Runella sp. SP2: one gene and its partner. The protein of the gene in region 1 interacts with the protein of each later gene in a pairwise test. Links are inferred from orthologs where the notes say so. Each region holds a gene or a part of one and is shown on either strand. Other genes may lie near its edges.

Region 1 (12,396 bases):
TTCCTTCCCAACAAACCATCGCCGAAATAGCCGTTAAAGGTACGCGCGACCAAACGTGGCTCAAGCAGTACAAAAAATTTGAGAAGGCGTTTGTCGGGACGGGTGAAAATGTTCGTCATACCAAAATTCTGAACGCTTGGGTCGTTGACTTTGATGGGGACGGCAATACGTTTTCGGCTTCGGCCAAACAGCCCATTGCCATCGAAAACAAAGCGTTGGGATACAATATCTATTTTGAACTTCAACGGGCAACGGTTTCACCTATACGCAGTAGCTTTGCGGGCTTGGCGCGGTTTGAAGAAATAAAATTGACAGACCCCAAACAACAAAAGAAAGTCGCCGAAAACCGCCAACGGGCGTATGAAGGCTCGGAGCGGCACTTCCTGAAAGCACTGGCCCAAAACAAACTCAAGCAAGAAGGGTTTGTGGTGTATGAAGTCAGTCCTACCTACCACGAAAAAACCACATTTACGCATTTGAACCCGCAGTTGGGCAAGCGTCTGTTTCCTTTCAACGATACGGCGGCCGTACGAATGGGCAAGTTTCCGATGTCAAGGGAATTGTACATTCGGAATGAAATTGAAGTGCTCAATGTCAACCAAGTGGCGCGAATCGGGACGTACCAAGATGCTCCTTTTCCCGTGTCGTGGCTGCGTATCAAAGGCGGCAAAGCCGAAGTGACAACCTCGGGCTTGCTTTTTGACGCTAACAGCAGCGAATGGGCGGGCGACATTGCCGAAGGGCGAGTCGCCGATTTGTTGCCGCTGGACTTTGACCCTGAGCCGCTGCCCGAATCCGCTAATTGGCAGTTGTTATTGCCCAAAACGGAAGCCGAAGCCCCCATTTTGAGTGCGTTAGAGGCACTCCCCGCACCGCTGGTATCGGTCAAACATTCGTTTGAAGGAGATTCGACGGTTTTTCGCATCCAAGTGAAAAAAACGGACGGAACGCCCGTGCAGGGAAAAGTATCGATTGCGGTTATTGAAGACCTGCAAGCGAGCGCGGCCGATACGTCGTTGCCAGTCGTGGCCATTACTGATACTTCGTCGGTGGCCGTCGCTCCCAACAACGCCATTACGTTGGAAGAGGTAAAAGTGAAGGTCAAACAAAACAAACGCGCTACCCAAACTTTGTTGGGAAAAATAGACTACGTGGTGGAAAGTAAAGACCTCCGAGACATTATTTCGGGGAACGTCATCACGGCGTTGCAAAGCAAAGTACCTGGGGTTGATATTTTTGAAACAACCGACAACGGCGGTTTTAGCCGAAAAGGAGCGAGAATCCGAGGGGGAGGGTACAGCCTGCGGGCAACATCGTCGGGGGAAGAGGAACCGCTTTTTTTGTTGGATGGAATTCCGTACGGAACCCTGCAAAGCCTCAGCGCCATTCCCGTAAGCGAAGTAGAACGCATTGAAGTCATCAAACGCGCGAATCCACTGTTGGGGTTGCGCGGTAAAAATGGGGCTATCAATGTCGTGACCAAGCGGGCGGTGAGCCACTCCGCTGCGCCTACGGCCTCCGTCAACGAAGGAAAACTGTTTTATTGGCAGCCAACCACGGAGTTGTCGAAAGAAGGAGAAGTGCTGGTTCGTTTTCTGTTACCCAGAGGTGTCACCTATTACGTCACCATCAACGGCTTAACGCTCGAAAATCAGCCTTTTACGCATGAGCTTCGGGTACGTTAAAACCAAAAGTTAGTTTATAAATCCATAAACAAACGTTACGATGAAGCTTTGGTCATTTCTAGTAGGCATATTGGGGGCTGTGAGTAGCCTAACTGCCGTCGCACAAAACCTCACCATTCAAAACACAACAGAGAAGCCTATAACGGTTCAAGTGGAAGTAATGGGAGGATACAAATCAATGCAACCATTTGACTCACTCACAATCGCTGCCAAAGGAACAGCGACGCTAAATCGCAAAAATGCACCTTTGACGTTTTACAGAATTGTTGCAAATAACGTAATAGAAACCTTCAAAGATTTTGTTTGGGAGCGCGACGTGGAATTGATCTTTGATGAATCCAGTAAGTTTACTGTCAAAGGCAGCACGTTAACAACCGAATGGGATGATTTTGATAAAAATATGGTATTGCCAGTGCGCGACAAATTGGTAGCAAATACAATTGAGTACAATAAATTACTAGCGGCTGGGGACACATTAGGGGCAGAAAAATTCATGTTAAAGTCTAGCCAAGCTGTTGGAGAGTTAAACAAACAGTTGGATAGCATCATTTTTACGCCCCGCAGGAATTTTATAGACTTTTATTTGTTGGCAGGCCGATGGAGAGCTTGGTCCAAAAGTGTATGTAATGAGCAACTGCAAGCGTACGCAGCTGCTTGGGGAAACCATCCGTTTCACAAAGCGATTATGGACGAAATCAAGAAAATAGAGAGTGTAGGCGAAGGGGTTCGCATTCGGCCGTTTAATACGAGGAGTATTGAGGACAAAGAAGTCAACTTGTCGGAAATAAAATCGGATTACATTTTGCTGGATTTTTGGGGGAGTTGGTGCGGGCCGTGCATCAAGGCGATACCTGAGTTACAAAACTTATACACGACTTTTGACGCGTCACGCCTTCAAATCATAGGGATTGCGGGAGAAAATGAAGTGCCCAGTGCGCAGCTTCGCGCGCTTCTCAAGAAAAAGGACATTGGGTGGACGCAAATAGAGGAGTTACGTCTGGGACGTAAAACGTTAGCGAAGCAGTTGAATATCACGTTTTATCCAACGTACTTTTTGCTGGACAAAAATCTTAAAATCGTCAAGAGAGGTGATTCGAGAATTTTGAAAGAAGTGGAAGAAATATTGCGCAAAAAATAAACCTCTCAATTTTTATGCGTCTCAAAACGACCTGGACTATTCTCCTTTTGTCTTACAGCTATTTATTGGTTTTTACACTAGAGGTTTTCTCCCAGAACGTAACTATTTCTGGAGAAATCAAAAACCCGCTCGATTCTTCCATGTCTTTTATTTTGCTTCGGCATGGTTTAGTGGGAGAGCGTGAAATCATAGAAGCGAAGCTAGACAAAGCGAATAAGTTTACGTTGAAGCTGGTTTTAGATGACTTAGCTTACATTCACTTTTATCACAGTAATGAATCGTCGGTTGTGTTGAGAAACTGGCTTATCGAAAAGGGGGACAGTGTGACCATGTATTTTGATGCCACAAAAATTTTGGAAACAATGTCGTTTAAAGGAGTAAATGCTGCCAAGTATAATTATTACGTGGAAGATGCCCGCAATTGGGGTTCTTGGGGCGAGAAGTTTATGCAAAATTTTGGTAAGCCTATTGAATTTCAGTTTAAATACATTGATTCTGTTGAGGCGGGAAGGATAAATTTATTAGCCAAATTTGAGAAAATAACGTCGCCTCTGTTTGCAAAGGTCAGGTATGCTGACATCAAGGGAGAGGTGAATAGTTACCGTTTTACGCCATTATTGCCCGAAAACAAGCCTCCCATTCCATTCTATGATTTGCCGAATGAACTGAAGAAGTTTACGCGAACAATGCCTTTACAAAGTGATACTACGGCAAAATCTTTGTATTACGTTGGCTATTTAGATGCGTTATCCTCTTTTTTGTACAATGACATGAAGGTGATGTTTAAAAGTTCGACGATGAGCTTGATGGATTTTCAGCGGAGTTTATACCATCCAAAGGTGGCAGAAAACCAGTTTGCGTACCAAATTTTTGATAAACTCAGAACAGAAGGCTGGAATCCCACGAACCAAAAGCTTTACGATCAATACGTTGAAGATTATCCAAATAGTCCATACATCCCTTTTTTGAAAGGTAGGCAAATCAAAGCAAAAGTAGTGGCCGAAGGACAAAAAGCATTTGATTTGGGAGTTGAGGCATTGGCGAAGTTAGAAAGCTATAAAGGCAAAGTAATTGTGTTGGATTTTTGGGCGAGTTGGTGTAGTTCTTGCATTGCGGAGGCCAAAAACGTCAAAAAGATAAAAGAATCCTTGAGTGCGCCTGACAAAGTAGTGTTTTTGAGCATTTCTTTGGACGACAAAGAGAGTGACTGGAAGAAAGCCATTGCTAAATGGGGGATAGTGGGGCATCACATACGGTTAAAAAATGGCTTTAAAGACACAGTTGCAAAGCAATACGGTGTCATGGGTTTGCCAAGTTACTTTATCATCGACAAAGAAGGAAAGTTTGCGGATACCAATCCACCGAGACCTAAATACAATGAAGGAAAAGATTTTTTAAAGACGATTGAACGAGTTTTACTTGAGCCAACTCGCTAAAATAATAATCTCCACGACTATCCGTCCAATGTGAACTATGTTTCTACCTTTGCCTAGTCACCTGCAAAATTTCTTACAACGAAGTATTCTATATGTTTGTCTCCTTTGATAGAAAATATGAAGATTTTGCAATAAATTCACTCGCTACCTATCAAAAAGCAGAAGCTCATGAGGACTTCTGCTTTTTTTGTTGTGTTTGGCAAGATTCCTGCTTTCTTTTGCGTTGATGAATGAATCAACTCGTGTAATGATGAAAAAACGATATTTACGACAAACGGCCAATTTTCTGCTAACGGCTTCTTGCCTACTGCTAACCGCTTACCACGTCCAAGCCCAGCGCGAAGTGCAGTATGCCCAGTATTTGGTAAATCCACTGGCGATTAATCCTGCCGCAACGGGTATCCGTGAAACCTTCCATTTCAATGCTGTATTGCGTCGTCAATTTGTAGCGGGCGTGCAAGGGTTGCCCATTACCCAATCTTTTGCCATGGACGGAACCGTAGCGAACGGAAAAATTGGCCTAGGACTCCAAGGGCTAAACGACCGCGTGTCGGCCAATACGGCCGTGTTTGGGAGTATTAGCTACATTCACAAAATATCAGAAGAGCAAAAATTGTCGATTGGGGCATTGGGTGGAATCAACGTTTTGCCTGCGCGCGATGTGCTCAATACGGGCGGAAACATCAATAAAGCCTTGCCAAGCGCAGGGGTTGGAATTTATTACGAAGATGAAACGTTTTTTGGAGGAGTGTCGATGCCCGAAATCCTCAAACAGCAGTACGGGTACAACAGCACGAGCGGATTAATCAATTACCAACGCCCCATTTTTGTCCAACTAGGGATGAAATCAGAAGTAAGCGACGGAATCATCGTCAAGCCATCTCTACTTCTTACCAAGCCCGAAAAGTCAAAAATGCGTCTTGATTTAAACGCCATTGCTACTGCACAAGACCGCTTTACGGGCGGGTTATCGGTTCGATTTGGCAGTACAACTTACTGGCAACTCTTGCTTGCATACGACATATCGAAGAACATTCGGATTGGTTATGCGTATAGTTCTCGTCGAGTAGAGGATTTTAACGCCCAAACCAATAACATCGCAGGAGTGGGAAAGGGAATCCACGAAATTGTTTTTACCCTTCAACCGAATCCTCAAAGAGATTAGATTTTTGCTAAAACTATACGATTTTTGCAATTAATTACAAATTCAAAGCTAACTTTGCGCCCCTGAAACTAAGTGGTTTTTAAATGGAAAAATACTCATATATAGCGAATTCAGAAGCTGCGTACATTGAAGAGTTGTACCAAAAATACCAACAACAACCTGACTCCGTTGATTTAAGCTGGCAACGTTTCTTCGAAGGGTTTGAATTTTCACTCAAATACGGTGATTCAAAGCCTACTCTAAACGGAAACGGAACGGCTACGACCGAAAAGCCCGTCTCGGCTAGTCATACCCGTAAAGAAATGGAAGTGGTACACCTTATTAGAGGGTATCGTCAACGGGGACATTTGGCTTCGCAAACCAACCCACTCGGGCCGCGTACAAATCGCTATCCAGAACTCGATTTATCAGATTTTAACCTCGCAGAAGCAGATTTAGATACTGTTTTTGAAGCGGGTATTGAGGTGTTTGGCCGTGCTGCTACCCTCCGCGAAATTGTCGCCGCTCTCCAAAAAGTTTATACGGGTAAAATTGGTTTTGAATACCAATACATCCGCGATCGTAAAGTGAAGAGCTGGTTGCGTAAAAAGATTGAAAATGAGTTTCTTAATTTCAATCCAACAATTGAACAGAAGAAGAGAATTCTCGAAAAATTGAATGACGCCGTTACGTTCGAGAACTTCCTACATACCAAATTTTTGGGTAAGAAGCGTTTTTCACTCGAAGGTGGTGAAGCGGCTATCCCAGCTTTGGACGTGGCCATCAACCGTGGGGCTGAGTTGGGCGTGGAAGAGGTAGTAGTAGGGATGGCGCACCGTGGTCGCCTCAACGTACTGACCAACATCATGCACAAGCCTTACGAGCAAGTGTTCAATGAATTTGAAGAAAACGTGGTGTTGGACGAATTCAGTGATGGTGACGTAAAATACCACATGGGTTACGAGAGCCAAATCGAAACGCCCGAAGGTAAACGCGTAAGCCTCAAGCTGATGCCAAACCCGTCGCACTTGGAGGCGGTTAATCCAGTAGTAGTTGGATACGTGCGTGCCCGTGCGGATGAGCACTACAACCACATTCCAGGTCAAGATAAATATGATCCTGTATTACCTATCTTGATTCACGGTGACGCCGCCGTGGCTGGACAAGGTATCGTATATGAAGTAACCCAAATGTCGAATCTTCCTGCCTATTACACAGGAGGAACGTTACATTTTGTGATTAACAACCAGATTGGCTTTACAACCGACCACGAAGACGACCGCTCGTCGATTTATTGTTCGGATATCGCCAGAATTGTGGATGCGCCTATTTTCCACGTCAATGGTAACGACCCAGAAGCAGTAGCGTTTGTGATGAAAGTGGCCGTTGAATTCCGTCAGGAGTTTAACCGTGATGTGTTTGTCGATATGGTTTGTTACCGTAAATACGGCCACAACGAATCGGATGAGCCGCGTTTTACGCAACCGACGATGTACGCTAAAATTTCACAGCAACTCAACGGCCGTGATTTGTACTTGAAAGAATTGACGGAACGCGGTGAGTTGGATGCGCAGATTGCCGACCAAATGCGCGCTGAGTTGGAAGGAGAACTGCAAGAATTATTGCAAAAAGTAAAACAGAAACAACTTCCCTACGAGCGTCCAAAGCTTGAACGTGATTGGGCAGAATTGCGCCGCTCAGTACCAGAGGATTTTGAGCAGTCGCCCGAAACAGGTATTTCTAAAGAAGTGATTGAGAAAGTGGGTAACGCCCTTTCGAGCCTTCCTGCCGATTTCAAGGTGCTGAAACAAATTGAAAAGGTGTTGGAAGAACGCAAGCAGATTTTTGCGGGCGAAAAACCTTTCAACTGGTCAGCGGGTGAGTTGCTGGCTTACGGTTCGCTTTTGGCCGAAGGTAGAACGGTTCGTATGACAGGGCAGGACGTGCAGCGTGGTACCTTCTCGCACCGCCATGCGGTATTGCACGAAAGCGAAACCAACGCTACGCACAACAGCTTGGCCTACATTGGCGAAGGACAAGGTAAATTTGAAATCTATAACTCATTGCTTTCAGAGTACGGAGTAATGGGTTACGAATACGGGTATGCCATGGCAAACCCCCACGCATTGGTGATTTGGGAAGCACAGTTTGGAGATTTTGCCAACGGTGCCCAAATCATGATTGACCAGTTTATTGCGGCTACCGAATCAAAATGGAATGCCATGAACGGCTTGGTGATGCTTCTGCCACACGGCTACGAAGGCCAAGGCCCTGAGCACTCAAGCGCCCGTCCAGAACGTTTCTTGATTCTTTCGGCAGAATATAATATGTATGTGTGTAACATCACAACCCCTGCCAACTTGTTCCACATGATGCGTCGTCAGCTAACGACGCCATTCCGTAAGCCGTGTATTTTGATGTCGCCTAAGTCGATGTTGCGTAGTCCAATGGCAGTTTCGCCAATGAGCGATTTCTTAGAAGGAAGTCGTTTCCAAGAAACCATCGGCGATACGTATGCGGATCCTAAAAAGGTGAAAAAAGTGTTGTTGTGTACTGGTAAAATTTACTGGGAGTTGTATGACAAACAACAAAAAGACCAGCGCAAAGACGTGGCCATCATTCGGGTTGAACAATTGCACCCATTCCCCAAAAAGCAAATAGAGGCGTACTTGTCACAGTACAAAAAAGCCGAAGTTGTATGGGTGCAAGAAGAGCCAGAAAACATGGGTTACTGGTCGTTTATTCTCCGTGAATTCCCAGAAATTGGTTTGGGAAGTGTGATTGCCCGCAAAGCAAGTGCATCACCTGCAACGGGTTACATGAAAATTCATACGGTGGAGCAAGCCGACCTCATCGAACAAGCTTTTGCTGGAAAATAACAATAAACGATTAACTTGTGCTTCAGCACGTAAAGGATATAAGAAGGATGTCACAAATTGAAATAAAAGTCCCAACCGTTGGGGAATCTATCACCGAAGTAACGATTGGTTCTTGGGTGAAAAAAGACGGGGAAAGCGTCAAGCGTGATGAAGTAATATGCAGCTTAGACTCTGATAAAGCGTCGTTTGAAGTAGTATCAGAAGCCGATGGCGTACTGCGTATCAAAGCCCAAGAAGGAGATGTTCTGCCGATTGGTGGTTTGATTTGTATTATCGAAGCATCAGCGGCGGCACCTGCCCCCGCTCCTACACCTGCTCCAGTAGCGGCGGCACCTGCCCCTGCTCCCGCAGCATCGGCGCCCGTAGCTGCTAAAGTGGTAGAAATGAAAGTGCCAACGGTAGGAGAATCGGTGACGGAAGTGACGATTGCCAACTGGAATAAGAAAGACGGCGATGTAGTACAATTGGATGAGGTTTTGTGCGAATTGGAATCGGACAAAGCAACTTTTGAACTTCCTGCTGAAGCGGCAGGAACACTCCGCATTGTTGCCGAAGCAGGTGCTACCTTGCCTATTGGTGCGACCATCTGCCGCATCGAAGTAGGCGGAGGGGTTAGCCAATCCGCTGCTCCAGCCCCAGCTCCCGTAGAAACCCCAGCTGCTGCGCCAGTGGCATCGGCAAGTGGTTATGCCTCGGGTCACCCATCGCCAGCCGCTGCCAAAATTCTTTCGGAAAAAGGCATTAGTGCATCGGAGGTAGCTGGCTCAGGTGTTGGTGGACGTATTACCAAAGAAGACGCCGAAAAAGCGCAAGTTGCAGCGCCAGCGGCAGCTACGCCTGCCCCTGCTCCAAAAGCAGCCCCTGTGGCACCAGCCGCTCCAAAAGCTGCTGATCCACGCGGACAGCGTCGCGTAAAAATGACTTCGTTGCGTAAAACCATTGCTCGCCGTTTGGTAGCAGTGAAAAATGAAACGGCCATGTTGACGACCTTCAACGAGGTGGACATGAAGCCTATCATGGAGTTACGCGCCAAATACAAAGATAAATTCAAAGAAAAACACGGTGTTGGCCTCGGCTTTATGTCGTTCTTTACCAAAGCGTGCGCGATTGCGTTGCAGGAGTTCCCTGTCGTAAACTCGTTCATCGACGGGGAAGAAGTGGTTTACAACGACTACTCAGACATTTCAATCGCCGTTTCGACTGACCGTGGTTTGGTGGTGCCTGTGGTTCGCAATGCTGAAAAAATGACCTTTGCCGAAATCGAAAAAGAAATCATTCGCTTGGCAGGTTTGGCCCGTGACAACAAATTGACCATCGACCAAATGCAAGGTGGTACATTTACCATTACCAACGGTGGTATCTTTGGGTCGATGCTTTCGACCCCAATTATCAACGCACCACAATCGGCGATTTTGGGTATGCACAACATCGTAGAACGCCCCGTGGTAGTAAATGGTGAAATCGTAGTACGTCCTATCATGTACGTGGCACTTAGCTACGACCACCGAACCATCGACGGACGTGACTCAGTAAGCTTCTTGGTACGTGTGAAGCAAATCCTTGAAGATCCAACACGTTTGTTGTTGGAAGTATAAAAATCAATGCAAAGACGCTTTTTCAAGGCGTCTTTGCTGTTTTATAGAGAGTTCTGGTTATGCAAAAGTGAGACTAAAAATAGCTAATAACTCGTGCTTCGGCACATAAATTCATAACTAACCAATGCAATACGACGTTATCGTTATCGGTTCAGGGCCAGGAGGCTATATCTGCGCCATTCGTTGTGCTCAATTAGGCTTGAAAACGGCCATCATCGAAAAATATAAAACGCTGGGAGGAACTTGCCTTAACGTAGGTTGTATTCCTTCAAAAGCATTGCTTGACTCGTCAGAACATTACTACAATGCGGCGCATAGCTTTGCTGAACATGGCATCAAACTCGAAAACTTGCAGGTGGATTTGGCACAGATGATTGCCCGCAAAAGCGAGGTTGTCAGCCAAGTTTGCAAAGGAGTAGAGTTTTTGATGAAGAAAAATAAAATCGACGTTTACCAAGGAAAAGGTTCTTTCGTGGATAAAAACACGGTAAAAGTGACCAAAGATTCGGGTGAAATTGAGATGGTAACGTCAAAAAATATCGTTATTGCAACAGGCTCAAAACCTTCATCTTTGCCAGGGGTAACTATCGATAAAAAACGCATTATTACTTCTACCGAAGCCCTTCAAATGAAAGAAGTTCCAAAGCACTTAATCGTGATTGGAGCAGGGGTAATCGGGGCTGAATTAGGCTCTGTGTATGCCCGTATCGGTGCAAAAGTGAGCTTTGTAGAGTATGCTTCGGCTATGATTCCTACCATGGACGGAACAATGGGTAAAGAGCTTCAACGTAGCTTGAAAAAACTCGGTACCGACTTCTACTTCAGTCACAAAGTGAAGTCAGTTGAAAATACAGGAGACGAAGTAGTGGTTACGGCCGAAAATCCAAAAGGTGAAATCGTAACATTTACGGGTGACTACTGTTTGATGAGCGTAGGACGCCGCCCATATACCGATGGTTTAGCAATTGAAAATGCAGGTTTGGTCGCTGATAACCGCGGAAAAATCGAAGTGGACGAGCATACACTTCAAACCAAAGTTCCTAACATTTATGCCATCGGCGACGTGATTCGCGGAGCAATGCTCGCCCACAAAGCCGAAGAAGAAGGCGTATTTGTAGCCGAAACCATTGTTGGCCAAAAACCACACATCAACTATTCGTTGATTCCAGGCGTTGTTTATACATGGCCAGAAGTGGCAAGTGTCGGAAGCACGGAAGAAGAACTCAAAGCCAAAGGTGTGCCTTACAAGTCGGGTTCGTTTCCGTTCAAAGCGTTGGGACGTGCCCGCGCTAGTATGGACATCGATGGTACGGTAAAGGTACTGGCTCACAAAGAAACGGACGAAATTTTGGGCGCTCATATCATTGGTCCACGTGCTGCCGACATGATTGCGGAAGCCGTAGTAGCGATGGAATACCGTGCATCGGCGGAGGACATTAGCCGTATGTCGCACGCGCACCCGACTTATACCGAAGCGTTTAAAGAAGCGTGTTTAGCAGCCACTGGCAACCGCGCCTTGAATGCGTAACGCTTGAATTTATAGCCAAATCACTGATACCCCGATGAGCTAGCTTGTCGGGGTATTTTTTTGATGGGCTATAATGGCCCGAATCGTTCCCATGCTCGTCGATAAAGGCTGGGTTATGTCAAATGGGAGAACGGTAAGTGGAAGCGCATCCTCAAACCTGAAAGCGGGTAGGGAAGTCGTAAAACTCTCATGAGCAGGATAGAGCAAATACAACTCGGTTGCGCGGTATTTTTGGCCGTAGGCGTAGAGCTGGTACAAATCCGCTTGGTCGATGCCGTAATTGGGAGCATCGGGGGCAATGCGTTTCCATTTGATGTCGATAACAATGACTTGTTCCTGAAAGCGCAAAACCAAGTCGGGACGTAGTTTAAATTGAGGTTTCCCGTCGTGGCGATGCACTAAATGGTGAGCCGTTTCTTGATAAACTACTTCATACCCTTGACAATAGCGTTTAAAACCTTGTGCTACATATCGTTCAAACAGTTGCTCAGTAGGAAATAAAAGCGACTCGTTGGTGTTTTTTCCGAAGGTGCTCCACGACTGGTTCATCAACAGAATTTTTGCCCATTTTAAAGCTTGAGTGTAGCGATCAAAACTTCGAGCTAAGTGTTGAACCTTTTGAAAGTCTTCCGCCAGCGTAGAAGAGGGCTGTATTTCGTCCCAAATGAAACGCAACTTTCGTAATTTGGCCTGATTGGGTAAATATTGGCTTCGTTTGGCTAGAAACTCAATGCAGGTTTTGAGCAATCGATTAGGTAAGATGTCTGCTATAAATTGGTCATGTTCAATGGCCAACAATTCAGGATGGGCGTGATTTTGGCGATGATACTGCCATTTTCCCTTCAAAAAACGACTTTGTTCCTCCACCGTCTCGTACGATTTTTGAATCCCTTGTCGGGTCAATTGTTCAATTTCGGCAATAAACGCGGAGATAAAAATCTCCCAAACGGGTAAGTGTGCCTGTTGCAATTGCGCTTGCGAAAGTCGATGA
Region 2 (11,963 bases), 560 kb from region 1 along the record:
ATTATAAACGTGGCGAACCGCGTGAAAAACTTCGTAAAGGTGCCGAACGTACCGCTGGCGATTGTATTAACTGTTTTCAGTGCGTGAATGTATGCCCAACAGGTATCGACATCCGCAACGGTACCCAAATGGAGTGCGTCAATTGCACGGCCTGTATCGACGCCTGCGACAACATCATGGAAAAAGTGAACCTGCCCAAAGGCTTGATTCGCTACGACTCGGAAAACAATATTTCTGCGGGTAAAAGTAAACTCATTACCACCCGTACCATTGCTTACGCAGTCGTATTGACGGCGCTTTGGGTGGGTCTAGGCTATGCTATTTTTACCCGAAACGACACCGAAACAACGCTTTTGCGCGCTCCAGGTTCTCGATTCATCGAAAACCCCGACGGTACCATTAGCAATCTTTATACCTTCAAATTGTTTAATAAAACCAATCATCCCATCCAGCCTGAGATGAAGTTGTTGTTCCCCAAAGGCACCTTAAAATTTGCGGGAATCCCTAACCTCAACCTCGAAGCCGCAGGAATGGTCGAAGGTTCGGTATTTATTACCATTCCAAAATCCGAACTCTCCAAACGCCGCACCGACGTTTCCTTGGGAATCTACGCCGACGGCAAGCAGTTGGAAGAATTTAAAACAACGTTCATTGCACCAGAAGAATAAACATTACAATTATGAAACTATCTTGGGGAACGGGCATTTGGGCATTTTATGGCTTATTTGTCTTAATGATATTAGCGATGGTCGGAATGAGCATCGTCCAAAAAATTGACCTCGTCACCGACAATTATTACGAGGAAGAAGTAAAGTTTCAGGGCAAAATTGATAAAATCAACCGCGCCAAACAACTAACTACTCCCCTATCTTGGGAAGTAACCGACGCAGGCATTCGGATTCATTATCCTACTGAATTAAAAGGCATTAGCGGAAAAATTAACCTTTATTGTCCTGCCGACAATCGGAAAGATATGTCAATGCCAATACAGGTTGGAACCGACGGTACGCAGTTTATTCCGAGTCAGAAGATTCATACGGGTCGCTACCAACTCCAAATCGACTGGCAAGCCAACGGCATCGGATACTGGAACGAAGGAACACTCAATATTTAAGGGTGGCAAGGGTTGCTCACAACCCTCAACACATAATCTCGACATTCAAAACCATGTTTTACCTAGCTTTTTCCCTCGGACTAATGAGCAGCCTACACTGCGTGGGGATGTGTGGGCCGATTGCACTGGCACTCCCCGTACACCAACGCTCAAAATGGGGAAAGTTGGGCGGAATTCTGTTGTATAACCTTGGTCGAGCTACTACTTACGCCCTCCTCGGTTTTTTGCTCGGTTTTGTTGGTAATGCGCTCAATTTGGCAGGACTCCAGCGTAGTTTGTCGATTGGTACAGGAATAATTATGCTGGCCGCCGTGGCGTACTCTTCGCATTGGCTAGACCAACTCGGAACACCTTCTTTTCTTCAAAAAAGTGTTCAATGGTTAAAAAAACAATTAGGTACGCTCCTCCATCAACGCAGTTTTAGCTCCCTTTTTATGCTCGGTACACTCAATGGACTTCTGCCCTGCGGGCTTGTCTATATGGCACTCATTAGCTCCATAGCCACGGGAGGCCCTACCGACGGGGCGCTTTTTATGGCTACCTTTGGACTTGGTACTCTTCCCGCTATGAGTGCCGTGGCGTTTGTAAAAAATCTTTTTTCTAATTTTCTCCGCAGCCGTGCCCGCCAATGGATGCCTGCTTTTGTGGCCGTTGTCGCCATCGTGCTCATTCTCCGTGGCTTAGAAGTAACAGGCTGGCCGATTTTAGGTTTAGAAAACCGTGAGATTCCTGTTTGTCATGGCGGGAGGTAGGTTTGTTTTCATATCTTTTGCTACAAACGTTATGCCTCTCCGAGGCTAATCTTTAATCGTTTCACTGAAACGATTAAAAGCGTTTTCGCCTATTTTAATAAAAACAGCCATTGACATTTTTCCAATCAGCCTGACCAATGTCATATTTTACTTTTCCAATAGCTTGCATTTTTGGTAAAACACCTATTTACCATGAACACGCAACTACTTCAGAAATACAACGTGCCTGGGCCTCGCTACACCAGTTACCCGACAGTGCCTTATTGGGACAAAACCCCACTTACCGAAACCCGTTGGAAAGACTTGGTAAAAGATATATTTGAAATCAGCAATACGTCCGAAGGAATTAGCCTCTATATTCACTTGCCGTACTGCGAAAGTTTATGCACCTACTGTGGCTGCAATACTCGCATTACGGTCAATCACAAAGTAGAACAACCGTACATTGCAGCCGTCTTGAAAGAATGGCAGCTTTATCTTGATTTTCTACCCAATCGCCCCCAAATCCGTGAGTTACACTTAGGAGGAGGAACGCCCACATTTTTTAGCCCTGAAAATCTCCGAACGCTGATTTCGGGTTTGTTTGAAAAAGCCGACATCCATCCTAACCACGAATTTGGGTTTGAAGCGCACCCAGCTAGTACTACCGACGCGCACCTCCAAACGTTGTTTGAACTAGGTTTTCGTCGGATTAGCATTGGGGTTCAAGATTTCAATCCCGTTATTCTTGACCTCATTAATCGCCCTCAAACGTACGAACAAGTCAAACATGTAACCGAAAAGGCGCGTGAAATTGGTTATACGTCGGTTAACTATGATTTGGTTTATGGTTTACCACGGCAGCAAGTAGAAGGAATGACCCAAACCATCGGAGAAGTGATTCAGCTTCGTCCCGACCGCATTGCGCTTTACAGCTACGCCCACGTACCTTGGGTAAAACCAGGTCAACGCAAATTTACCGAAGCCGACTTACCAGATGCCGCCAAAAAATTAGCGATTTATGAAGCCTGTCGTAATGCCTTAGAGTCAGTGGGGTATCACGACATCGGGATGGATCACTTTTCACTCAAAACAGATACACTTTATCAGGCCCTTGAAGATAAAAAACTCCACCGCAATTTTATGGGCTATACCACCACCCAGACGCGTTTGCTGGTGGGCTTGGGCGTGTCGGCCATCGGGGATTGTTGGTGGGGCTACGGTCAAAACGAAAAAACGGTCGAGAAATACTACGAACGCCTCAACGCAAACGAGTTACCGATTTTCAGAGGCCATGTTCTGACGCGGGAGGATTTGATTCTACGACGTCATATTTTGCAGTTGATGTGTCATTTTGAAACCACTTGGTTCGATTCCAAAGACCAATGCCAAGCGCTTTACGAAGCCCTTGCCCGACTGGAAGAACCCGAAAAAGATGGCCTTGTTAGCATCGAGCCCTATCACCTCAAAGTAACGCCCGAAGGCCGCTCTTTCATCCGTAATATCAGTATGGCATTTGACGCGCGTTTGTGGGGCGATATACCACAAACAGCCATTTTTAGCCAAACATTTTAAAATTCTTTTGGAAAAATCACCGTAACCTCCGTATTTGGTATGTTAGAAATATTCATTCAGCAAACCCAAGCGATGAGAAGACACGTCGAAATGTTAGATGCACTCTTTAAAAGTGCAACGGAGGGAATTATTGTCGTGGATTCGTGGGGAGCTATACAGTTGGTCAACCCCAAAGCCGAAGAATTATTTGGCTACGATGAAGACGAGTTGATTGGTAAGAAAATAGAAATTCTTATTCCTCAACGATATGCCCGCAATCACGTAGATCACCGCATGAATTACTCCCAGCATCCCAAGGCAAGGAACATGGGGAGAAACCTAGACCTCAATGCCAAGCGTAAAGATAATTCGGAGTTTCCTGTCGAAATCAGTTTAAGTCCGTTTGCCACCAGCGATGGCGAATACATTGTAAGTTTTATTATCGACATTTCGCTGCGCAAAAAACAAGAGGAGGCATTGCTAGAAGCACACCGCCAAATCCAAAGCCTTAACGCCGACTTGGAAGAGCGCGTGCAGCAACGCACCCGTGAACTGGCACATGCGCTAGAGGAGATTGAGCAGTCGAAACAGGAAGTGATGCGGGCGCTGGAGAAAGAGCGCCAACTCAACGACATGAAGACGAAATTTGTGACGATTGCCTCGCACGAATTCCGTACGCCATTGGCGACTATTCTCTCTTCTGCGTCTTTGATTGGACGTTATACGCACGCTGAAGAAGACGAAAAACGTCAAAAACACGTCCAACGTATCAAATCCACGGTAACAAACTTGACCGAGATTTTAAACGACTTTTTGTCGCTCGGCAAACTCGAAGAAGGACAAATCCGCAACGTGCCGATTGTGTTTCCTGTTACTGATTTTTGCAAAGAATTGGTGGACGAACTCAAATCAGTTTGCAAAGAAAACCAGCAGATTATATACACCCACGAAGGTGATTCTGAAGTGTGTGTCGATCGTCATTTGCTCAAAAATGTACTCATCAATTTGCTTTCAAACGCCTCCAAATATTCGGACGCGGGCAAGCAAATTTTCTTACGTTCATCTAAAAAAGAAAAAACCGTTCGCTTTGAAGTACAAGACCAAGGCATTGGGATTCCCGAACAAGACCAAGCGTATGTGTTTGACCGCTTTTTCCGCGCACACAACTCTGGGACGATACAAGGAACTGGCCTTGGGCTAAACATTGTAAAAAAATACATTCAGTTGATGCAAGGCGAAATCCAGCTTACGAGTCAACTGAATCAAGGAACGACGGTGTCTCTCGACCTTCCGAATTGTTAGCCACATGAAGACCATTCTACTGATAGAAGACAATCCCGACATGCGGGAGAATACGACCGAAATTTTGGAGTTAGCACACTACAATGTACTAACGGCAGAAAACGGCAAGAAAGGCATTAAAATCGCTCAAGAACAGCAGCCTGACCTGATTATTTGCGACATCATGATGCCCGAACTCGACGGCTACGGGGTGTTGCATTTGCTCAGTAAAGAAGCTGAAACGGCCAGTATTCCCTTTATTTTCTTAACGGCCAAAGCGGAAAAAGCCGATTACCGCAAAGGAATGACCCTTGGGGCAGACGATTATTTGACCAAACCTTACGACGACGTAGAGCTGCTCAGTGCGGTAGAAACGCGCTTGCGTAAAAACGATTTGCTCAAAACAGAGTATTCACGTACAGAAGAAGGTCTGACGCAGTTTTTGAACGAAGTAAAATCGTTTGAATCGCTCAAAAAACTGTCAGAAAACAAAAAAACGAAGCTCTATAAAAAGCGCGAAACGGTGTATTCGGAGGGAAGTTATCCCAATGCCGTTTATTTCTTAAAAAGTGGAAAAATCAAAAACTCAAAGACCAATGAGTTTGGGAAAGAATACATTGTAGAGCTTCACAAACCTGGCGATTTTTTTGGGTATTTAGATTTATTGGAAAACACGCCCTACCAAGAATCGGCCGTGTCGCTGCAAGACAGTGAAGTGGTTATCATTCCCAAAGATGAATTTAATAGCCTTCTCTACAACAACCGCGACGTAGCCACGAAGTTCATCAAAATGCTTTCCAATGAAGTGCGCGAGCGGGAAGAGCGATTGCTGAAACTTGCCTACAACTCCGTACGAAAACGCGTAGCCGAAGCGCTGATAATGCTAGCCAATCGCTACCAAGAAGATAAAACAAAGCCTTTTGCCATTGCCATCACCCGCGAAGATTTAGCGAGTATCGTGGGCACCGCGACCGAAACGGTTATTCGCACCCTTTCTGATTTCAAAGACGAACATCTTCTCGAAATGAAAGGAAGCCTGATTACGGTACTCGATTATGAGAAACTATCTCGAATGAAGAATTAATAGTGCCGTGATGAGGGTTGTGGTAAGGGTTGCTCACGAAGTGATGAGGGTTTCTCAAAACCCGACGAAACGACGAGTATATGCTGAGATGAGACCCTCCAAGTTTTCAAAACTTGGAGGGCCTTTGTTTTAACTACCCCAACTCCTCCATTTCCATCATGGCATTTTCCCACGCGTCGGTGGTCGCCGCAATTTTTTGCTGGACTTCGGTGTATTTTCTATTCACTTCGGCCAATTTCGCCGCATCACTGTAAATGGCAGTGTCAGCCAACTGTGCTTCCGCTTCTTTCTTACGTTTTTCCAACTCGTCGATTTCTTGTTCGAGTTGGGTGATTTTTTTCTGAAGCGTCTTTTGCTGGTGCGACGAGCCCGAAGACGTATTCTTCGTAGGCACAGGCGCCGAGCGTTGCGGTACTACCACAGTTTCCGCAGGGACTGCTACCACTTCTTCTTGGCGTTCTTCTTGCCACCACTCGTACTCTTGGTAGGTACCAGGGTATTCTTTCACTTCTTTTTCTTCGATGTACCAAATTTTCTCCGCAATGGCTTCCACAAAGAAACGGTCGTGAGAAACCACCACAAACGACCCTTCGTACTGACGAAGCGCCTGAATGAGGATATTCACCGACTGCATATCCAAGTGGTTGGTAGGCTCATCGAGCAACAAGAAATTGGCTTGAGACACCAACACTTTTGCCAACGCAACCCGCGATTTCTCCCCTCCCGATAACACCTTAATTTTCTTAAAAACATCGTCACCCGTAAACAAAAAGCACCCCAAAATCGTCCGACATTCGGTTTCGGTTTTGGTCGGATTGGCGTATTTTAATTCTTCTAAAATCGTATGTTCTATATTAAGCGACTCCAACTGGTGCTGGGCATAAAAGGTAAAGAGCACATTATGACCCAGTCGCCGCTCCCCTTCGACAGGCTCGGTGCCTGCAATGACCCTCAACAACGTGGATTTTCCTTTACCATTGGCCCCGATAAGCGCAATTTTGTCGCCGCGCTCCATCGTTATATTGGTATGTTTCAGGATTTCCTTTTCGCCGTATGCTTTCGAAACATCCTCCAATTGAAGCACATGACGGCCTGGCTGGGTCGTAAATTGGAAACGAAAATGCACCTTGGCATTTTCATCCACTACAGCCTCCACCCGATCCATTCGTTCCAACATTTTGGCGCGGCTTTGGGCTTGTTTTGCTTTGGTTGCTTTGGCCTTAAAGCGCTCAATAAAGCGCTCCGTTTGGCGGATTTTAGCCTGTTGGTTTTCGTAAGCTCCTTTTTGAATCTCGTTACGAAGGGCTTTTTCTTCGAGATAAAATGAATAATTCCCGCCGTAATAGTTTAACTTTTGGTTGCTTACTTCCACCATTGTATCGCAGACATTGTCCAAAAACTCACGGTCGTGCGAGACCACAATCACCGCATTTTCGTAGCTCTGAACATACTTTTCCACCCACTGAATCGAAGGCAAGTCCAAGTGGTTGGTAGGCTCATCGAGCATGAGCAAAGAAGGTTTTTGTAACAGCAACTTGGCCAGCATCACGCGCATTCGCCAACCTCCCGAAAACTGCCGCAGCGGTTTTTGTAAGTCACTTGTCGAAAAACCAAGTCCTTCCAAAATCTCCTCAGCTTTCGACTGAATGGTATAGCCGTCCAATGCCTCAAACTCCTCTTGCAGGCGCGCAAGTCGATCCACCAGTTTATCTTCGTAATTGGTTTCCATTTGATGAATTACTTCATCTATCTGGCGTTGAAGCACCAATTGGCGCTCAAAGGCTTGCAAAGCTACCGTCAAAATAGGCTCATCACTTTGGTAAGAGAGCAAATCTTGGTTCAAAAACCCAATGGTACAACCACCTGCTTTTGAGATATTTCCTGCATCGGGCTGGTAGTTACCCACAATCAAATGCAGCAGGGTGGACTTCCCTGTTCCGTTCAGACCAATAAGGCCAATTTTATCTTTGGGCTTGATATGAAGCGAGGCGTTTTCGTACAAAGCACGGTCGCCGAGATAATACGAGAGGTTGGTAATCGAAATCATGCTACAAAGTTAGCGGTTTTCAAGTAAGGTATTTATATTTGGGTACTACCAAACCGTTTCTAAATCATGAAAAAGGCAGCGTTATGTCTATTTTTATTTTTTCTCTTCTCATATACTCTAAAATCGCAGAACCAAATACCTCAAATTCAATTAACCGAATATGCAGCCGGATTTAATCAACCAAGTGATATTGAAACTGCGGGCGATAATCGCTTGTTTGTTTCTGAGCTTACGGGGAAGATTAAAATCATTCAGAATGGGATTGTTCATCCAACACCTTTTTTAGATATAAGTATGACTGGAGCTTCGATTTATAGCTTCTGTTTTTCTCCTAATTACTCTTCTAATGGTATTTTTTTTGTTTATTATCGAAAACAAGACGGGCTAGGGCAAATTGTAATGTTCAAGAGAAACCCTTCCAATCCTAATCTTACCCTCACTGGGTCAGAAGCCAAGATTCTTACCTTACCCTATTTAGTTCCTGGTGGACATACAGGTGGAGAAATTGCTTTTGGGCCAGATGGATACTTATACATCACAACAGGAGATGATGGTTTAGGGACGCGTAAAACCATGGGAGATTCTCCAGGCAATGCCCAAAACCTCAAAACTGTACTGGGAAAAGTTCTGCGAATTGATGTCAGTACTGCACCCAATTATAAAATTCCAACTACCAATCCCTACCAAACCCTTGGAGATAGCATTCCTGACGAAATTTGGGCACGCGGTTTACGTAACCCTTGGCGAATGAGTTTTGACAAGCAAACAGGTGATTTGTGGATTGGAGACAACGGCGCTGACCATTGGGATGAAGTCAATTTTTTAGCCCACCCTAATTTAGGCGGGGCTAATTTTGGCTGGCGATGTTATGAAGGTAGTCACCCTTATTCCTCTAATGGGTGCAGTGATACTACTCTTCTTATCTATCCAATTCAAGAATATCAAGGCTGGGTATCTGATACTACAAGTGGTGCTTCGGTTATGGGCGGATATGTCTATCGGGGAAACCTATATCCCGCCCTACGAGGGCATTATTTATATGCAGATTGGGTCATGGGTAAATTTTGGACACTTTTTCGTTCCCCAAATGGTCAGCGCATCAATACATTTCAAGGTATTCTCACTTCCTCTCCTGTCACTTTTGGCCAAGACACCAGCGGAGAATTGTACGTTGCGAGCTTAGATGAAGGGAAAATTTATCAAATTGGGCTTAAATCTACCCTTTCAACTCCTACTATTAATGTTGCAGCAGTACCTGCAAGTTGCGGATTAAAAGGCCAAAGTGTTAATAATGATGCTAAGCTAACAATCCAAGGTAATACTATCACTGATAGATATGATTTTACATTTGGCATTAACTACACAGGAACTGCCAATTATACAGTAGGTTCAAAAACTATTCCTTTAAACGGTGTTTTAGTCGCAGACCTACCTAATCCAATTTCCCCGCAAACCATTACTGTACGTATTTTCAGTATTACAAATTCTCACATAGACATTACTACCACACTTGCATCTACAACTTGCATACCATGCCAATTCCCTGCTCCGCAGCCACAATCCATTGATACAAGCGCTTGCATAGGCACTATTCTCAATATCTCAGTAAAAGGGTGTAGTGGACTGTACACTTTAAAAGCTTTCAGCGACTCTCTACTCACTCAATTATCAAGCCTTACGGTGAATAATAATTTTATAACTACACCCACACTCACTAGCCCATTAAAAGTATATACTGCGTGTGTACATACGACCTATCCTGAATGTAAAAGTAACTACGCTCTATTGTCAGTAAAAACTCATGATATCCCCGTTGCCTTCAATGCTCTCAACATTACAAATACATCCTTTGACATTCGATGGCAGGCTTCTAGAAACGAAAGTTATTTACTCAAATATCGTGTAAAAAACACTACTTCCGACTGGATAACCCTTCCTGTACTGACAGCAGATTCTACAGGAATATTTTCCACAATGCTATCTTCGCTCAATCAGGCAACAATTTACGAATGGGCCGTATCTAATGTTCATTGTCACAACTTTACGATTCAAGAAACACGAACTCTGTCTTGTCCTCCCACAATAACTCAGCTAGTTGGCCCAGTTGCCCCCGCAACCTATCAAGCCCACGAAGTCATTCAAAGTAAAGGAACGCTACTGGGCGGAAGTACTTCATTTTATGCAGGAAAAACCATTATCCTCGCACCTGGGTTTCAAAGCGCCTCTAATAGTACTTTTAGTGCTCAGATTAAAGGTTGTGATTAAGTTCTTATCTTTGCCCGACAACACACGAACGAATGACACACCTTCTTCCAAAAAATAAGGTTCAGGCCACTATTCAGCGGGCTTTTTCTTCGTTGGTGTTCGTCAATGACCCCGATGCGCTTACCCGTTTTCGGGGTCGTTGGTCGCCTTGGCTCTTCAATACGCCCTTGCACGTCGTTCACCAACAAGCCGAGCAAGTTTATACTTTTGTGCTCACCGATGCCGAGACGCAGCAAGAACTTCACGGTTTTTTCCATCTTTTTGTCCAAAATCAGCAAGGGATTAGTCCGCTAAGGGCATCGTTTGGGTCGTTTGAAGTAGCCGAAGTTGTCAGCCATGCCGATTTTAGTGTTTGGTTAAACTCCATTGAATCTTTTGCCGTATCGCACGGCATCACGTCGCTGTCGATTCGTCATTACCCAAGCTGTTATCATCCTGCCCGTAGTTCGTTTATCAAGCGCGGATTGGTGCGGCACGGTTTTCAGATAAACCAGTCCTCTATCAATCACTACATTTCGGTAACCTCGCAGCCTTTTGAGACAGAGCTTCACGCCTCCGAACGGCGACGATTACGAAAGTGCCAGCTAGCAGGTTTTCGATTTGAAGAATGGGTAGCTCCTGATGCCAAACAAGTGTATCAGTTTATTGCCCATAACCGCCAACGACTCGGGTATTCGCTTTCTTTTCGTGAAGAGCAGCTGCGGCTTTGGTTGACCGTTTTTCCTGAAATTTTTCGGGTATTTTGCGTCAAAAATGGCGAAGAAATTGCCTCATTAGGGCTAACTGTCCGCGTTGGAAAAAATGTACTCTATCACTTCTGTCCCGCCGACAACCTGACCTATCGACAGTACAGCCCCTCGGTGTTATTAACCAAAGGTTTGTACGAATTTTCCCAGCAAGAAGGTGTAACCATTTTAGATTTGGGCATCTCAGTTGACGCCACTGGCCAGCCTAAAGCCAGTTTGGCTCGTTTCAAACGAAACCTTGGCGCTCAAGAATGCGATAAATGGCACTTTGAAAGAAAAATCGGCATTTCTACCAAAATGTAAAAATGCCGATCGAGTCACGCGTGGGTCAATCTATAATGTAAGTCTGAATCAATGATTAGCTATTTCAAGCCCAAAATAGTTAAAAAGAGTGCTCAAGGTTTTTCGTTCAGCCACAACGCTTTCCCCGCCTACCTCTTGGTAAGACACCCTTGATTTTTTTAATAATGGAGTAGGGTCAAAACCTTTTTTGCCAGGTTTTAATTTATAGTTTTTGGAGAAATAGATTTTTTCAATATTTCGAGCCTCTAGGAAATTACTCAAGGCATTGGCACTATACCCATGAAAAAGCTCAATACTAATACTTCCCAAAAGAGATTCATATCTATTCTTGATAATAGCAATTGCTTCTTCAAATTCAGTTGTTTTCAGGGTATCCACCATTTCATCTGGCGAATAAAACAAAAAATCCGATATGGAATCTGTAGGAATTTTGGCGTACATCAACACCACATTTACTTTTCCCGCATTGATGGTATTCAATGCCAGTCTGAGGGCATTTAGCGACTCAACTTTAAAATCTATCGGCACTAATATTGTTCTTTCCATGCGCTTAGTCGTTTTTAAAACCAATGCAAAGGTGCTACCCCCGACTAAGAATGATTTAAGAAGCAGATTAGAATTCGATAAGAAATGATTTTTTTACGGAATTTTTGCCAAAGGAATCCTAATTTGAACCGTCGTCCCTTCATTGACGACTGAAGAAAGCTGCAATTGACCGTTATGAATTTTGATGATATTACGGGTCAAAGGCAATCCGATACCATAGCCTTCAAAGTTTCGGGTGTTGGAAGCCCTAAAAAACGGGTCATAAATAAACGGAAGTTCTGACTCGGGAATC

What was found.
Region 2: the proteins of DTQ70_RS18800 (region 1) and abc-f interact in binary tests that used the Escherichia coli proteins (3 or more experiments, as listed by UniProt). The link is inferred for Runella sp. SP2 from one-to-one orthologs.

Annotation. Positions count from the first base shown.
Region 1 is NZ_CP031030.1:4,692,631-4,705,026, reverse strand. Bases 5,159-8,482 are described here. They hold DTQ70_RS18800 (2-oxoglutarate dehydrogenase E1 component), read left to right. Parts: upstream 5,159-5,507; coding sequence 5,508-8,282; downstream 8,283-8,482. Other genes in these bases: odhB (2-oxoglutarate dehydrogenase complex dihydrolipoyllysine-residue succinyltransferase), read left to right, coding at 8,330-8,482; DTQ70_RS18805 (PorP/SprF family type IX secretion system membrane protein), read left to right, coding at 5,159-5,424. Also shown: DTQ70_RS18820 (carboxypeptidase-like regulatory domain-containing protein), read left to right, coding at 1-1,685; DTQ70_RS18815 (redoxin domain-containing protein), read left to right, coding at 1,726-2,823; DTQ70_RS18810 (TlpA disulfide reductase family protein), read left to right, coding at 2,838-4,259; more of DTQ70_RS18805, read left to right, coding at 4,507-5,158; more of odhB, read left to right, coding at 8,483-9,877; lpdA (dihydrolipoyl dehydrogenase), read left to right, coding at 10,002-11,405; DTQ70_RS18785 (McrC family protein), read right to left, coding at 11,445-12,396. UniProt on the Escherichia coli protein: E1 component of the 2-oxoglutarate dehydrogenase (OGDH) complex which catalyzes the decarboxylation of 2-oxoglutarate, the first step in the conversion of 2-oxoglutarate to succinyl-CoA and CO(2).
Region 2 is NZ_CP031030.1:4,133,845-4,145,807, forward strand. What follows is about bases 5,355-8,245. They hold abc-f (ribosomal protection-like ABC-F family protein), read right to left. Parts: upstream 7,812-8,245; coding sequence 5,898-7,811; downstream 5,355-5,897. Other genes in these bases: DTQ70_RS16445 (response regulator), read left to right, coding at 5,355-5,764; DTQ70_RS16455 (PQQ-dependent sugar dehydrogenase), read left to right, coding at 7,878-8,245. Outside these bases: cytochrome c oxidase accessory protein CcoG, read left to right, coding at 1-668; DTQ70_RS16425 (FixH family protein), read left to right, coding at 680-1,114; DTQ70_RS16430 (sulfite exporter TauE/SafE family protein), read left to right, coding at 1,168-1,866; hemN (oxygen-independent coproporphyrinogen III oxidase), read left to right, coding at 2,059-3,420; DTQ70_RS16440 (PAS domain-containing sensor histidine kinase), read left to right, coding at 3,460-4,701; more of DTQ70_RS16445, read left to right, coding at 4,706-5,354; more of DTQ70_RS16455, read left to right, coding at 8,246-10,076; DTQ70_RS16460 (GNAT family N-acetyltransferase), read left to right, coding at 10,109-11,125; DTQ70_RS16465 (universal stress protein), read right to left, coding at 11,174-11,671; DTQ70_RS16470 (cell wall metabolism sensor histidine kinase WalK), read right to left, coding at 11,765-11,963. UniProt on the Escherichia coli protein: Genetic data indicate it may be involved in ribosome assembly or function.